Regions from separate parts of the Devosia yakushimensis genome, predicted to be linked through region 2. Evidence: riboswitches for the same ligand, from Rfam matches in the RefSeq annotation. Region 2 holds a riboswitch; the other holds the start of a gene.
What was found. A riboswitch is a leader RNA that binds a small molecule or an ion and turns the genes downstream of it on or off. The one in region 2 is predicted to bind cobalamin.
Positions count from the first base shown of each region.

Region 1: linked by a shared signal. The riboswitch ahead of QQL79_RS08165 (ribonucleoside-diphosphate reductase subunit alpha) and the one ahead of QQL79_RS00290 (LLM class flavin-dependent oxidoreductase) in region 2 are both predicted to bind cobalamin.

Region 1 is NZ_BSNG01000001.1:1,666,373-1,674,287, reverse strand. It holds gene QQL79_RS08180 (tetratricopeptide repeat protein) at 1-302, opposite strand, end outside; gene ku (non-homologous end joining protein Ku) at 306-1,202, opposite strand; gene ligD (DNA ligase D) at 1,244-3,673, opposite strand; cobalamin riboswitch at 3,778-3,932, shown strand; gene QQL79_RS08165 (ribonucleoside-diphosphate reductase subunit alpha) at 4,041-6,941, shown strand; gene QQL79_RS08160 (ribonucleotide-diphosphate reductase subunit beta) at 7,124-7,915, shown strand, end outside.
Region 2 is NZ_BSNG01000001.1:62,973-70,887, reverse strand. It holds gene QQL79_RS00305 (ABC transporter ATP-binding protein) at 114-887, opposite strand; gene QQL79_RS00300 (FecCD family ABC transporter permease) at 884-1,996, opposite strand; gene QQL79_RS00295 (ABC transporter substrate-binding protein) at 2,061-3,056, opposite strand; gene QQL79_RS00290 (LLM class flavin-dependent oxidoreductase) at 3,053-4,081, opposite strand; cobalamin riboswitch at 4,406-4,617, opposite strand; gene QQL79_RS00285 ((R)-mandelonitrile lyase) at 4,673-5,068, opposite strand; gene QQL79_RS00280 (DJ-1/PfpI family protein) at 5,180-6,307, opposite strand; gene QQL79_RS00275 (GlxA family transcriptional regulator) at 6,396-7,325, shown strand; gene coxB (cytochrome c oxidase subunit II) at 7,837-7,915, shown strand, end outside.

The DNA.
Region 1 (7,915 bases), 1.6 Mb from region 2:
TGCTCGAGTATCGATTGCCGGCTGATATTAGCGGCGGGAACCGGGGGCAGTGAGCCCAGCAGGCGCAGAAACCCATTTTCGCTGAGGGCTCGGGCATTGGGCGGCACGCCCCCAACCCGGCGTTCGATTTCGGCTTCGTCCTGCCGCGCGAGCAGCGTGCGGCCGAAAACGACGCAGGTTGTCGCGCGGGTCACATTGCGGTGCAGCCGTCCGCCATGGCTTTCGACACGTCTGGCGGCAAGGCGCAGCGGGAAGGCCTGCAGGGCGCCGACGACGCCAAAGCTCTCCCCGCGCAATTGCATGATTTAGGCCTTCTTCTTCGGTGCCGCCTTTGGTGCCGCAGCCTTGGACGCTTCCAGCGCCGCCTTCAGCGATGCCTTGACCGGCGATTCCTTGGGGACCGCCTTGGGCTTGCTCTTGGCGGCCGGCTTGGCTTCGCCAAGGCTGGCCTTGAGCGCATCCATCAGGTTGATGACATTACCCCGTTCGGGCGCCGCCGCAATGATCGGATTGTGGCCCTTGAGCTTCTCGCGGATCATGGCCATCAGCGCCTGCTCATAGCGGTCCTCGTAATCCTTGGGATTGAAGGTCGTCACCTTCTGCTCGATCAGCTTTTGCGCCAGATCGAGCATTTCCTGGTCCGGCTTGCCGACGGGAATATTGTCGAAATATTCGGCAGTGCCGCGCACTTCGTTCGGGTTGCGCAGCGTGGTCACGAACATGCCGGTTTCGCGGGCGCCAATGGTCACCACGCGCTCGCGACTGGTCAGCACCAGCCGCGCAATCGCGACCTTGCCGCTTTTGCGTAGCGCTTCGCGCAGCACGATAAAGGTTTCCTCGGCCATGGCCCCGTCGGGCGCCAGGTAATAGGGCGTGTCCTGATAGAGCACGTCCACCTCGCCGGCATCGACAAAGGCCTCGATGTTCATCGTGTGGTTGGATTCGATGCGCACGGCGTCGAGATCGGCATCATCGATGATGATATATTGCTTGGGCTCGTATTCGTAGCCGCGCACCAGGTCGCTCCGCTCGACCAGACCCAATTCGGGGTCCACCGCCTTCATGTTGATGCGGTTATGCGTGTCCTTGTGCAATTGGTTGAAGCTGATGCGCTCCGAGGCGCTGGTCGCCGGAAACAGCTTTACCTGACAGCTCACCAGGCTCAGCCGAAGCTGGCCCTTCCAACTTGCTCTCGCGGCCATTCTTGCCTCCTACGCGCGAACTACTTCCTCACCACAAGAAATCATGCGGGCAAATCCCGTGCGGACTCGTTAATTTCGGCCCAGGGGTCGCCTGACGTGGTTAATAGACCCGGAAGTGAAGAATAATTGAGGTCCAGCGGAGAGTCGATGGACTCCAGATCCCGCCAATCAATTGGCGTTGATGCTGGCAGATGGGGCCGCGCCCGCAAGGAATAGGCGGCGACAGCCGTGGCGCTACGCGCATTGCGATAGAAATCGATGAAGATGCGGCCCTTGCGGTTCTCGGCACCCATCAGGGTGACGAATGTATCGCGCCCCGTCGCCGCCAGCCGGCTGGCAATGGCCGAAGATGCCTGGTGCACCTGTTTCCAGCCCAGCTTTTGCTTGATCGGCACGACGATATGCACGCCGCGCCCGCCCGAGGTCTTGACGAAGGGAGCGAGCCCCATGCCCTCCAGCTCGCCCCGCAGATGCACCGCCGCATTGACCACGTCGCGCCATTCCACGCCCTCACCGGGGTCGAGGTCGAAAATCACCCGGTCAGGCTTGTCCAGATGGCGTTCATGGGTGCCCCAGACGTGGAATTCGACCACACCGAACTGCGCCAGCGCCAGATAGCCCTTGGCGTCCTCGACCGAGATATAGGTTCGCGTCTCGTCATCCGAATTCTTGGTCTCGAACACCTTTATGGTCGGGGGCATGCCGGTAAAGGCGTGGCGCTGGAAGAAGCAATCCTTGGTGCTGCCGCTGGGGCAGCGGAACAGCGACACCGGCCGGTTGAACAGGTGGGGCAGCATGTAGTCGCCCACGGCGGCGTAATAGACTGCGATATCAAGCTTGGTCGGGCCGGATTTGCCGAATAGCCGCCGCGTCGGGTTGGTCACCCAGATGCCGGCTAGGTCGGCATCCGAGATAATGCGCTTGCGGGGCTGGGTTGCCGGCGTTGTCAGCTCCACCTCGCGCAGTCCCTTGAACACCGAATGGCGCAGCAGGCCATCGGTGGTCATCGTGGCATATTGAATGCGTGCCGTGAGGGTAGGGCGCACGGGCAGCACATCGGGTGGCGCGCCATCCAGCTTGTCGGCAATGCGCATGGGCGCGAGCCGCTTGAGCAGCGCACGCATGGTGCTCGCGTCAAACCCCGTGCCGACCTTGCCGCGATAATGCAATTCGCCATCGACCCATTCGGCCAGGCCCAGAGCGCCAATGCCGCCTGCATCTTCGGAATCGGTGTAGCCGGCGATGACGAAATCGCCCGTCTTGAGCGCCTTGACCTTGAGCCACCCCGGGGAACGGCCCCCTTGATAGGTGCCCTTGGCGCGCTTGGCGACGATACCCTCAAGACCCTTCTCCGATGCCAGGCCGTAAAGCGGGCCGGCATCGCCCTCCATATGATCGCTGTAATGCAGGGCAGAGCGAGCATTGATATGCCCCGCCAGGAGCTGCGCCAGTAGCGTCTTGCGCTTGGTGAGTTCGACGCCGCGCAGGTCCCAACCGTCGAGATAGAGCAGGTCGAAGGCATAAAAGACCAGCTTGTGGCTGGCCCCTTCGGCAAGCGCATCCTGCAGCTTGCCGAAGCGGCTGATCCCATCGTCATCCAGCACGACGATTTCGCCGTCGATAACCGCCTGTTTGCAATCGAGCGCCGCAAAGGCCTCGGGCAGGTCGCCATAGCGGCGGGTCCAATCAAGGCCACCGCGGGTGATCAGCCGTGTCTTGCCGGCCTCGATGAACGCCAATGTCCGGTAGCCGTCGAACTTGATCTCATGCAGCCAGCCGCTGGCATCCTTCGGCGGTGCCTCGGCGGCCGTGGCCAATTGCAGGTCGACCTTGTCGGGCATCGGCCCCTTGATCGCCCCGGCTGCCTTGCCCGGCATGATTTTGACCCGTTTAACGGGGGCAGGGGGCGCAACCAGCTCCTCGATGCGCCGGCCGCTTTTGACGCTTTCCGGTCGTTCCTTGAGAATATCGACCTCGGTATCCATTGCCGGGTCGCGTTCCTTGAACAGCAGCCAATTGTCCCGGCCCTTGTCCTCGGGCTTGCCCTTGAGCCGGGTCAGCATCCAGCCGCCATTGAGCTTCTCCCCAGCCAGGCGAAACTTGAAACTACCCTTTTCCAGATCGGCATGCGGATCGCCCATCGGCGCCCAGACACCCCAATCCCAGACGATCATGGGCCCGCCGCCATATTCACCCTCGGGGATCACGCCCTCGAAATCGAAATAGTCGAGCGGATGGTCTTCCGTCGCCGCTGCCAGCCGCTTGTCGGCCGGGTTCAGCGACGGGCCCTTGGGCACCGCCCAGCTTTTGAGCACGCCATCGAGTTCGAGCCGCAGGTCGTAATGGTCGGAGGACGCCGAATGCTTGTGCACGACAAATCGATTGCCGGTCTCGTTGCCCGCGCCGACCGGCTCTGTGGTCTTGGAGAAATCGCGTTTCCGGCGGTAGGTCTGGAGTTTTTCGCTGGCCATGCCGAAAAGCTACACGGGAGCAGCCCAAATGCCAGCCCAATGTTAACAGTCTGCTAGCATTAGCTCGCCAAACAAGCCCTTGACGTGAATCACGATGAGGAACACAACATATGGTGTGTCGTGGTCACGCGGGTCGCAAGGACGTGTGATAATAGGGAAGCCGGTGCGGGCCTTGGGCCCCAGTCCGGCGCTGCCCCCGCAACTGTGAAAGCGTGCCCTGGCACGCCAGCCAGATACCTGCCGCGACAGGTTAGAACGTCCACGGGCGGGGTGTCCCGGTTGGTCGCCAGCGGAGCTTTGCCGGCACATCCGGAACCCGCGCGCGCCCATTCGCCCCCGCCATCCAGCTAAGGACTATGGGGGTCCAATGTCACAGACTGAAACGCTTCTCCGCTCCGAAACCCTTGCGCCACCGGCCTTTTCTGCGCCCGGTCACGCCACCGCCGAGCCGGGCTATTCGCTCATCAAACGTAATGGCGGCACCGTGCCGTTCGATCAATCCAAGATCGCCGTGGCGCTGACCAGGGCCTTCCTCGCTGTCGAAGGCAACAAGGCGGCCGCCTCGCGCCGCGTACATGAAATCGTCGAAGGCCTCACCGCCGAAGTCTTCGCCGCCCTGACCCGCCGCGCCAAGGACGGCCGCGTCTTCCACATCGAAGACGTGCAGGACCAGGTGGAACTGGCCCTGATGCGCGGCGAACACCAGAAGGTGGCCCGAGCCTATGTGCTTTATCGCGAAGAGCATGCCCGGGCCCGCGGCGCGGCAAAGGTGCCTGAAACGGTAACCGCCGTGTTGCGGATGAAGTTGACAGATGGTGCTCTTGTCCCGTTGGACGAGGCACGGCTGGCGACGGTGATCGCCGAGGCTTGCGATGGCCTGGAAGGGACTGCGTCAGCAACGATTCTGGAAGAAACCCGCCGCAATCTCTACGACGGCATTTCCCTCGACGAGCTGGCGCTGGCGCCGATCCTGGCTGCCCGCACGCTGGTCGAAACCGAACCGAACTATGCCTATGTCTCGGCCCGCCTGCTGCTCGATAAGCTGCGGCGCGAGGCCCTGAGCTACGTGTCGGGGCGGCCCGAACAGGCAACGCAGGCCGATATGGCGACGCGTTATGCCGACTATTTCCCGGACTATCTGAGCACGGGCATTGCCGCCGAGCTGATCGACCCCGAACTACAGCGCTTCGATATCAAGCGCATCGCCGCCGCGATCAAGCCGGAGCGGGATACCCAGTTCCAGTATCTGGGGCTACAGACGCTGTACGACCGCTACTTTTTGCACGTCCAGCGCAATGTGTTCGAGCTGCCGCAGGCCTTTTTCATGCGGGTCGCCATGGGGCTGGCGGTGCGCGAGATCGACCGCGAGGCGCGGGCTATCGAGTTTTACGACCTGCTGTCGAGCTTCGACTTCATGGCCTCGACGCCGACCCTGTTCAATTCGGGCACGCTGCGGCCGCAGCTATCGTCCTGCTTCCTGACCACCGTCGCCGACGACCTCGACGGCATCTTCAAGGCGGTGAAGGACAATGCACTGCTCGCCAAATATTCTGGCGGGTTGGGCAATGACTGGACGCCCGTGCGGGGCTTGGGCGCTCACATCAAGGGCACCAATGGCGAGAGTCAGGGCGTCGTGCCCTTCCTCAAGGTCGCCAATGACACCGCTATTGCCGTCAATCAGGGCGGCAAGCGCAAGGGCGCAGTCTGCGCGTATCTTGAAACCTGGCATGTCGACATCGAGGAATTCCTCGACCTGCGCAAGAATACCGGCGACGACCGCCGCCGCACGCATGACATGAACACGGCCAATTGGGTGCCGGATCTGTTCATGGAGCGCGTCGAGGCAGGCGGCGACTGGACACTGTTCTCGCCCGATGAGGCGCCGGACCTGCACGACCTTTATGGCCCGGCTTTCAAGACGGCCTATGAGGCTTATGAAGCCAAGGCAGCCGCGGGTGGGCTCAAGGTGCATCGTACGGTCAAGGCGCTCGATCTGTGGCGCAAGATGCTGACCATGCTGTTCGAGACGGGGCATCCCTGGATCACCTTCAAGGACCCCTGCAATATCCGCTCGCCGCAACAGCATGTCGGCGTGGTGCATTCGTCCAATCTCTGCACCGAAATCACGCTCAATACGAACAAGGACGAGGTTGCGGTTTGCAATCTCGGCTCGATCAACCTGCTTGCTCATATCGGGCCGAATGAGCTCGATCTGGTGCGGCTCAAGCGCACAGTCGATGTCGCCATGCGCATGCTGGACAATGTGGTGGATATCAACTTCTACACCATCCCCGAGGCGCGGAAATCCAATCTGCGGCATCGTCCGGTAGGGCTGGGGCTGATGGGCTTTGCCGATGCACTGCAGGCCCAGGGCATTGCCTATGCCTCGGATGCGGCCGTCGATTTTGCCGACATCTCTATGGAGGCCATCAGCTATTTCGCCATTTCGGCCTCGACCGATCTGGCCGAAGAGCGCGGCGCTTATGCGTCGTTCCAGGGCTCACTGTGGAGCCAGGGCGTATTGCCGATCGATAGCCAGGAATTGCTGGCCAAGACGCGCAGCGAGATCAATATCGACCGCAGCCAGCGGCTTGATTGGGAGACGCTGCGGGCTCGCGTCAAGACCGTGGGCATGCGCAATTCCAACACCATGGCCATCGCCCCAACGGCAACAATTTCCAACATTTGCGGCGTCAGCCAGTCGATCGAGCCGGGCTATCAGAACCTCTATGTGAAATCGAACATGTCTGGCGATTTCACCGTGGTGAATGCGCAGCTTGTTCGCGATCTCAAGGCGCGGGGCCTGTGGGACGAGGTGATGATCTCGGACCTCAAATATTTCGACGGTTCGGTGGGGCAGATCGACCGGGTGCCGGACGATCTCAAGGCGATCTATGCGACGGCCTTCGAAATGGATGCGCGCTGGCTGATCGATGCCGCCTCGCGCCGGCAGAAGTGGATCGACCAGTCGCAATCGCTGAACCTCTATCTCGCGAACCCCTCGGGCAAGGCGCTGGATCAACTCTATCGCTCGGCATGGAAGGCGGGGCTCAAGACGACCTATTACCTGCGCTCGCGCTCGGCGACCCATGTCGAGAAATCGACACTCAAGGGCACGGATGGCAAGCTCAATGCTGTGGCGGTGAGCGCGCCGGTCGCGGCGGCCCCGGTTGTCGAAGCGGCCCCGGTGCGGACTGCACTGGTGATGCCGGCGTTGGATGGCCCGGCTTGCCTGATCGACGATCCTGACTGCGAAGCCTGCCAGTAAGACCACGCATCGCCGACCGATGTGACCAGCACTCATCTCCTCGCACCGTCATTGCCCGGCTCGTCCGGGCAATCCACCGCTCCGCATACGCTGAACATGGATCACCGGGACAAGCCCCGTGATGACGGGGTGGAGAGATCGCCCTCCGGTCAACACATCTCCAAAATTCAAGGAATCCCAAAATGTCTCTCGATTGGTCCTCCGACGCCGCCAAGCCTGCGCCTATCCCCACCAGCGAAGCCCGTATTGACCGCGACGGCGGCCGCGTCTCCGTCGACGACAAGGCGATGATCAATTGCCGCGCCGATGTGAACCAGCTGCTGCCGCTCAAATACAAATGGGCCTGGGAAAAATACCTCAATGGCTGCAACAACCATTGGATGCCCACCGAGGTCTCCATGCAGGCCGATATCGCACTGTGGAAGTCCAAGGACGGGCTGACCGACGATGAGCGCCATACGCTCAAGCGCAATCTTGGCTTCTTTGCAGCCTCGGAAAGCCTGGTGGCCAACAATATCGTGCTAGCGATCTATCGCCATCTGACCAATCCCGAATGCCGGCAATATCTGCTGCGACAAGCCTTTGAGGAGGCAGTGCATACGCACACCTTCCAGTACATCGTGGAAAGTCTTGGCCTTGATGAGGGCGAGCTGTTCAACATGTATCGCGAAGTGCCCTCGATCACCGACAAAGCGGCCTGGGCGCTGAATTTCACCCAGCACCTGGACGATCCCGATTTCACCACCGGCACGCCGGACACCGACCGCGCCTTCGTGCGCGACCTGGTGGCGTTCTACGTCATCTTCGAGGGCATGTGGTTCTATACCGGCTTCGCGCAAATCCTCTCGCTGGGCCGCCGCAACAAGATGGTTGGCATTGCCGAGCAGTACCAATACATCCTGCGCGACGAGTCCATTCACCTCAATTTCGGCATCGACGTCATCAACCAGATCAAGGCCGAGAACCCCCATGTC
Region 2 (7,915 bases):
ATGGGTTCCTCTATGCGCAATGAGGGAAGAAATGTGCACAGACTGTTAGCATCGGCGTGCCCAACAAGGCTACAGCAAGCCCCATTTGGTCGCAAGGATGCAGACTGGCGAATTCAGGCCGGCATGACCCAGACGCTATTGGTGCGCGGATTGCGCGTCAGCGTTGCTTCGACCCGGAAGACGCGGGCGAGGTTGTCGGTGGTCAATACCTCTTCGGGCGTGCCCAGCGCTTCCATCTCGCCGTGATGGAGCAGGCAGAGCCGGTCGCAGAACATGGCGGCGAGGTTGAGATCGTGCAAAGCGGCGATCACGGTGATGCCCAGGCTCTGCACGAAGCGCAGCAATTGCAGCTGGTGATGGATATCGAGATGGTTGGTGGGTTCGTCCAGCACCAGGACGGCGGGTTGCTGCACCAGTGCCCGGGCGACCAGGACCCGCTGGCGCTCGCCGCCCGAAAGGGTGCGGAACAGCCGCCCGTGCAAGGGCACCAATTGCAGCAATTCGAGCGCCGCCTCGATCAGCGCCCGATCATGCGCGCTATCGCCTTCGAGCAGTTTTTTGTGGGCCGAACGGCCCATGGCGACGACGTCGCGCACGGTGAGGGGGAAATCGGCCGGCATGTCCTGCAGCACCGCGCCGACATGACGGGCGGCCCAGCTTGCCGATTGCTGCCAGACATTCCTGCCATTGACCAGCACCGTGCCCGAACTGGGCCGATTGGTGCGGTAGATGGTGCGCAGCAGGGAGGATTTGCCGGCGCCATTGGGACCGAGCAGGCCGATCATCTCGCCCGGCGCGACATCCAGCGAGATATCGCGCACAAGGAGGCGCTCTCCCACGGCGAAACTGACATTGCTCAGGTGCAGGCTGCCGGGCTCGATGCTCATGCCGGGCGCTCCCCGGTTTTGGCATCGCGGCGCAACAGCCAGATGAAGAAGGGACCGCCGACCAGGGCGGTGACGATGCCGACCGGCAATTCGAGCGGCGAGATCAGCGTGCGGGCGACGAGATCGGCGCCGACGGTAAAGCTGGCACCGACCAGCGCCACGGCTGGCAAGGCCCGGCGATGGTCGGCCCCGACCAGGAACCGCACGATATGAGGCACGATCAGCCCGACAAAGCCGATGACGCCCGAGACCGCCACCATGACCCCGGTCAGCGCCGCGGTGAGCACGAACATGACCTGGCGGAAGCGGTTGATATTGAGCCCCAAAGCCGCCGCGCTTTCATCGCCCGCCATCAACAGATTGAGCCGCCGCGCCTGGACCAGCATCAGCCCCAGGCCGATGACCAGTGCCGCAATGGGCAGGGGCAAGAGCTTCCACTGCGCCGACCCGAACCCACCCAGCGTCCAGAACAGCACCCGCGCCGCCAATTGCGGATCGGGCGAGGTGAGGACCAAAAGACTGGTGAGCGCACTCAAGACCGAACTCATGGCGATGCCGGCCAGCACCAGCCGCGTCGGGGTCATCTGCCCACCGCTGCGCGCCACCCAGAAGACGATGATGAGCGTCGCCAGCGCCCCGGCAAAGGCCGAAAAATAAAGGGTGAAGGCGCCAAGGCTGATGAGGCCCCAGCGCATGACGATCACCGCCCCGGTGGCCGCGCCCGAGGACACGCCCAGAATGCTGGGACCGGCCAGGGGATTGCGGACAATGGCCTGGATGGTCATGCCGGTTGCCGCCAGGGTCGCCCCCACCACGGCGGCGAGGATCACGCGCGGCACCCGTGTTTCGATGATGATGGTTTCATAGACGCCGCGCCAGGTGGCGGGAACAATCTCGGTGCCCGCCACGGCATTGACGATGACGCCGAGCGCGGTCTGAGCCGGCACCTGGACCGAACCAAGCATCAAGCCGGCCAGCATAAGCACGAGCAACAGACATGCCAGCAGCACCATGGCAAGGCCATAGGACAGCAGCGAGCGCCGCTCCTCCGGGACAGAGGGAGCGGGCACGACCGCGCCCTCATGCTCGGCCCGGGTGGAGCGCAGCACGCCCAGCAACCTGCTCTGGTTTGGGCTTGCGACCATGTCTGAGCGGTGGTGCATCATGGTTCGCCTATTGGCCAAAGGCTTCCGGGTGGAAGGCCCGGGCCATGCTTTCGACGGCATCCACCGTGCTGGGACCGGGCTGGCCCTGCACCGAATTGACCAGGATAAAGCGGTCATTGAGCACAGCCGGCACATTGGCAATGGCGGGCGTGGCCTTGAGAATATCGATGCGGGCCTGCCCCAGTTCCTTGTCGGGATCGGCGACCGCCTGGCCCCCGGCCGTACCGGAATAGAAGACCACGATATATTCGGGCTCGCGCTCGGCCACCTGTTCCCAGCTCACCGCGCCATAGCGATTGGCCACATCGGCAAAGATATTCTCGCCACCCGCCGCGGCCACGGCCTGTGACAGCAGCGTATTGCCCAGCACGGCATTGGGCGCGCTGTCTCCGCCATTATAGATAAAGACCGGAATGGACGGGGCATCGCCCAAGGCGATCCGGACCGCATCGAGACGGACAGAGAGAGCGTCGATCAGCACCTCGCCCCGGTCAGCCACGCCGAAAATGCCGGCCACGGAGCGGATTTCGTCAAACAGCTGCGGGAAGCCGAAGGCGCCCAGATTGCAGCCCTCCACATTGAGCCGCGTCTTCATGCCCAGATCGTGCAATTGGTCGCGGGTATGGCGGGATTCGCTGAAGCCATCGGGATAGCCGGCATAGACGAAATCGGCCTCGGCATCGATCAGCTGCTCGGTGGTGGCGACCAGCGGGGAGAGGATCGGAATACCAGCATAGGCCTGGGCATAGGCGGGACTGATGGTGAGATTGGCCATGTAGGACGTGCCGGCCATCTGCTCTTCGAGGCCAAGGGCCAGCATCAATTCGGTGGCATTGTTGGAAAGCGTCACCGCGCGCTGCGGCGCCGCGTCATAGACCGTAGAGACCCCGCAATTGTCATCGGTCAGCGGATAGAGCCCATCCTGGGCCAGGACAGGCATTGCCAGCGCCAGCGCGGCGACACCGGACAAAAAGATGGAGCGGGAAAAACCATGCAGAGTCATGAAACGGCCTCGGGTTGGAATGAAATCTCGGGAAGGGCTTGCAGCGCGGGCAGAACCTCGCGGCCGAACAGGCTCGCCATGGCCTCGGCCTCGTCGTCGGCAATCTCGCCATTGCAATTGAAGATCAGCCTGATGCTGTCGATGCCGGTGGCCTGCCGCAGGGCGGTGAGTTGCTCGAAGCAATCCTGGGGACTGCCTGAGATCATCTGCTGGTTGAGAAAGGCGTCGCGATCAATGGGCCTGATGGTCTCGAGCGGCCGGTTCTGCGCCTTGGCATAGCGAAGGCGGCGGTCATAGAGCCGGGGCAGCAGGCCATCGACGGCCTCCAGCGCAGCGGCTCTATCCGCCGCAATGGTGACATAGCGCGAAATCGAGAAATCGGCGGGATAGCGGCCGGAAACATTGCCCGTGAGGGCATCATAAACGCCCAATTGCCGGACTTCGGAGGGCTCAAGGCTCAAGAGCAAGGGCAGGCCATGGGTGACGCAGAGCGCCATGGTTTCCGGCGTCGAGCCCGCCACATAGACCGGTATCCGCTCGCCCGGCGCCAGCAGCGGTCCCACCGCATGATCCGAGGCGGGCCAGATGCCATCGGCCGGCGCCAGCGTGGCGCCATGCCAGGCTGCCTGCATCAGCGCGAAGGATTGCTCGAACAATGCGCGCGAATGCGCCGGCTCAATGCCCAGTGCCTGCAAGGTGGTGGGAAACGTGCCCCGCCCGATGCCGAAATCGAACCGGCCGCCGCTCTGGAAATGGAGCTGCGCCACCTGCTCGGCGAGCAGGAAGGGATGATAGAGCGGCAGGACCACGATGGAGGTGCCGACCCGCAGGCGTTCGGTGCGCGCAAAAATGCTCGCGGCCAGCAGGAGCGTCGAGGGATAGGGATCGGGCGGCTGCTGGAAGTGGAACTCGTTGAACCAGATACCATCATAGCCCAATCGGTCCATGCGCGCGCAAAAGCCCAGCACGGCCTGATGATCAAGCGCCTTGGCGCCGCGGGTGAACCCGGCAATATCCACTCTCATGGTTGGGTGGAGGCCGGTGTGGCCAAAGCGTTTGCTCTGGGGGTGTTTAGATGCGCGGTGTCATCCCGGCGAAGGCCGGGATCCATGCTGCGGACCATCCACCTGCCCCGGTGGTCGGGGATAGATGCGGACATGGATTCCGGCCTTCGCCGGGATGACACCGTGGGTGATGTCAGGTCCAGCACCCCTAGCGGCGCAAAATATTGAGTAAAATCAGGATGCATCGAGCCTTTGATCCTCATGCGAGGATGCAAAGACCTGTACTCCCGCCCGGTATTGTGGCGTGTTCATTCCCTGCCCCCTGCCGGGACACCTCGCCCAGCTTCATGGTCTTGCGCTTGGGCAGGTCTCCTGGCTCGCGGCTCGGATGTCTTTCGCTGCCTTCCCGGATCGGTTCGATCCAGTGGCGTGTCTGCGAAAGGCTTGCCGCTTACAGTTGCGAGGGCAGCCACGGTATTGGCCCCTGATGGGTAATCCGCACCGTGTTCCCTTTTAATCCGCGCATCATTGGCGGAACCAAAGCTGTCCTCTCAATGGCACGGCGACGAGGCGAGGGCAAGGGCGCCAAGGGGCCGGGCGGCGCAAGAGGCTTCAGTTTCCCCGATAGTCCTCGTCGGCGACCTGTTCCAGCCATTCCACCACCTTGCCATCGAGCGCTTCCTGGATGGCGATATGGCTCATGCCGGTTGTGGCGCGGGCGCCATGCCAGTGCTTTTCGCCGGGCTCGAACCAGACGACATCGCCCGGCGTAATGTCCTCGACCGGTCCGCCCTCGCGCTGCACCCAGCCCGCGCCGGCGGTGACGATCAGCGTCTGCCCGAGCGGATGGGTATGCCATGCCGTTCGCGCGCCGGGCTCGAAGGTGACCGAGGCGCCCTGGGTGCGGCCTGGCTCGGTTTGGAAGAGCGGATCGATGCGCACGGCTCCGGTAAACCAATCGGCCGGTCCTTTATTGGATGGCGTCGCGCCCGCGCGGGTAATCTTCATGACCAGGCTCCTTGGCGGCTCTCCGCCGCTGACAAAGACCTGTTATAGCGCCCGCCCGGCCCGGAGATTAGCCGCCATTTTTCGCATGCGCTTATGGACCAGGCGCATCAATCAAAGTGCCTTGGCCGGATATTCGAGCTGCATGGCCACCACATTGGCCGTGGGCCCGCCATAGCGGCCGGCGATTTCGGCCAATGTCGCATCGAGCGCTGCGGCGGGTTTGGTGAGGCCCGGTGGGGCGATGGCGGCGCCCGCCGCCCCGATGCGGTCGGGCAGGATGCGGATGCCGTCGCGGTCGGCGATTGGCTCGGCATCCGGGGCACTGGTCAGGGCGCGGGAGCGATAGGTGCGCGACCAGGCATCGGCGACCAGCGCCAGCGACACGGCATCGAAATCGGGCGTCAGCGCCAGATCGATCTCCTCGCGCTGCCAGAAGGCCAGCACATTGCCCATGACGGCGGTAACGAAGGGCCGGGTGAGGCGGAAAGCGCTGCTGTCATGGCTGGCGTCCCATTGGCCCACCCCGATTTCATCCGCCACTTGCTCAGCCCTGGCGCGGCCGGCGATCGCCTCGATCAGGGTGAGCGCCATGGGGATGGAAGCGCTGATGCCGGTGGTGCTGGCAATGCGGCCATCGACCACAAAGCGCCGGTCGGCGACGTAATGGATGCCCGGATGCTCGCCCAGCAGCTCCTTGAGGTAGAACCAGTGCGTCGTGCCGCGCCGGCCCTCGAGTAGTCCGGCAGCGGCGGCCACCTTGGCGCCGGCACAGACGCTGATGATCGTACTGCCCTTATCCGCCTGCTCGCGCAGCCAGGCCATGACGGCCGGATCATCATCCCGGCTCATGGCCGGCACGATGACATAATCGGCCCCCTGCGGATGGGCGGCGTCGAAAGCGGCAATGGTGGCGTCGGGCAGGACGCTGAGCGCCGGATAAAGGCTGACCGGCCCCTCCTCGGTGGCCAGGAGCTGCACATCGGCAATATCGGCGCGGCGCAATATGCCGGCAGGCATCAGGTAATCGGTGGTCTCGGTCGCGTCGTTGAGGCCGATAATGGCGATGACCGGCCGCTCGTTGCGGGGCGCCAGGGCCTGGAGTGTCGCGGCGGTTTCGGTAGCGGGCACCGGCATGGGAGCGGCCGTCGAGCCGGGCGGCAGATTGCCCACCCAGATGCCGAACCCGCCAAGCCCCAGGGCCAGCGCGATTATGACGACGGTGATGACAACGCGTTTCATGCTCCATCCTCCCGATGCGATGGCCGTTGACGCAACAATAATCCTGCGCGATCCTGTCTGAAATGACATAAATCGAGCAAATACTGCCATGCGCCGCCGGATCGGTATCGTCATTCATCCCGGTTTCCAGCTTCTCGATGCCACCGGCCCCATCGCCGCCTTCGAGATGGCATCGCGGTTTTCGCCCCACGGCTACGATGTCGACCTGCTGGCCGCCACACCCGGCCCGGTCGTCAGCTCGTCCGGCCTGACGCTCAGCGCCACGGCGCTGGCGGAGAAGGGCCTCGACACCATCATCGTGTCCGGTGGCGAGTTGATCCGGGACATGGAGGCATTCCGCGCCATCATTGCCTGGCTGGGTGGGATCCGGCCGCGGCGGCTGGCCAGTGTCTGCTCCGGCGCTTTTCTCCTGGCCGAAGCGGGGCGCCTGGATGGCCGCCTCGCCACCACCCACTGGGACAGCACCGAACGCTTCCGCCGCCTCTATCCCCGGGTCGAGCTCGAGCCCGACCGCATCTTCACCCGCCATGACGATATCTGGACCTCGGCCGGCATCACGGCGGGCATCGACCTCACTTTGGCGCTGATCGAAGACGATTTGGGGCCGGCAATCGCCCAGCGGGCAGCCCAGCAATTGGTGGTCCACAAGCGCCGGACCGGCGGCCAGTCGCAATTTTCGGCCCTGCTCGAAATGGGCGGCCATTCCGGGCGCTTTGAAAAGCTCATCGCCTGGATCAAGGCCAATCCGGCCGAGCCGCTCAGCGTCGAACAACTGGCCGGTCACATGGCCATGAGCCCGCGCAATTTCGCCCGCGCCTTTCAGAGGGATGTGGGCACCACCCCCGCCAGGGCGGTGGAAAAACTGCGCGTGGGGCTGGCGCAGGAAGCGGTGGAAAACGGCTTTGGCAGTTTCGAGCAGATTGCGCGGCAATCGGGCTTTCACGACGCCGGGCAGATGCGGCGCGCCTTCCTGCGCGCCCTTGGCCGGCCGCCCCAGGCCCTGCGGCGCGCGCCGTAGGGGCGTTTTGCGGGGGGCGTTATGTGGGTGATGGCGTATCCGTGGTCATCACACCTCTCCCATCCACCGCGCCGCCCTCGGGCCTGACCCGAGGGCCTTTCTCAACTCGGCACAAGTGGCGAGTGACCCTCGGGTCAAGCCCGAGGGAGGCGCGGTGGGGTGGAGGGATGGTGCGAAATGGGTAGAGGCCAGAATGACGCCGCGGGCGATACGAGCCCCAATCTGCCGCCCACACAGCCGCCAAATCGGGTTTTGCGACAACACGTTGACATTTTGTCACGTCAATGACAGCCTTTGTCTTGAGTGAGCCGCGCCGCAAACGATCGGCGCTCCGCACTGTCTAGCGTCGTGTCTGTTCCTGCATTGAGGTCACCGGAGGGGGTGATGCACGGAGCGTGGCCATGCGAATGACCAGAGTGCAAAATCATGGCCGTCCGGGTCCGCTTGTGCATGGCGGGACGAGGCTGGCTGCCGCGCTCCGAACGCCCCTCACAGATGGGGGTGAGAGGTCGTGATCGTTGCCGTCATAATGGTCGTCATTGTCGTCGCGTCGATCCTGTTCCATTTTTTCAGCCCCTGGTGGTTTTCCC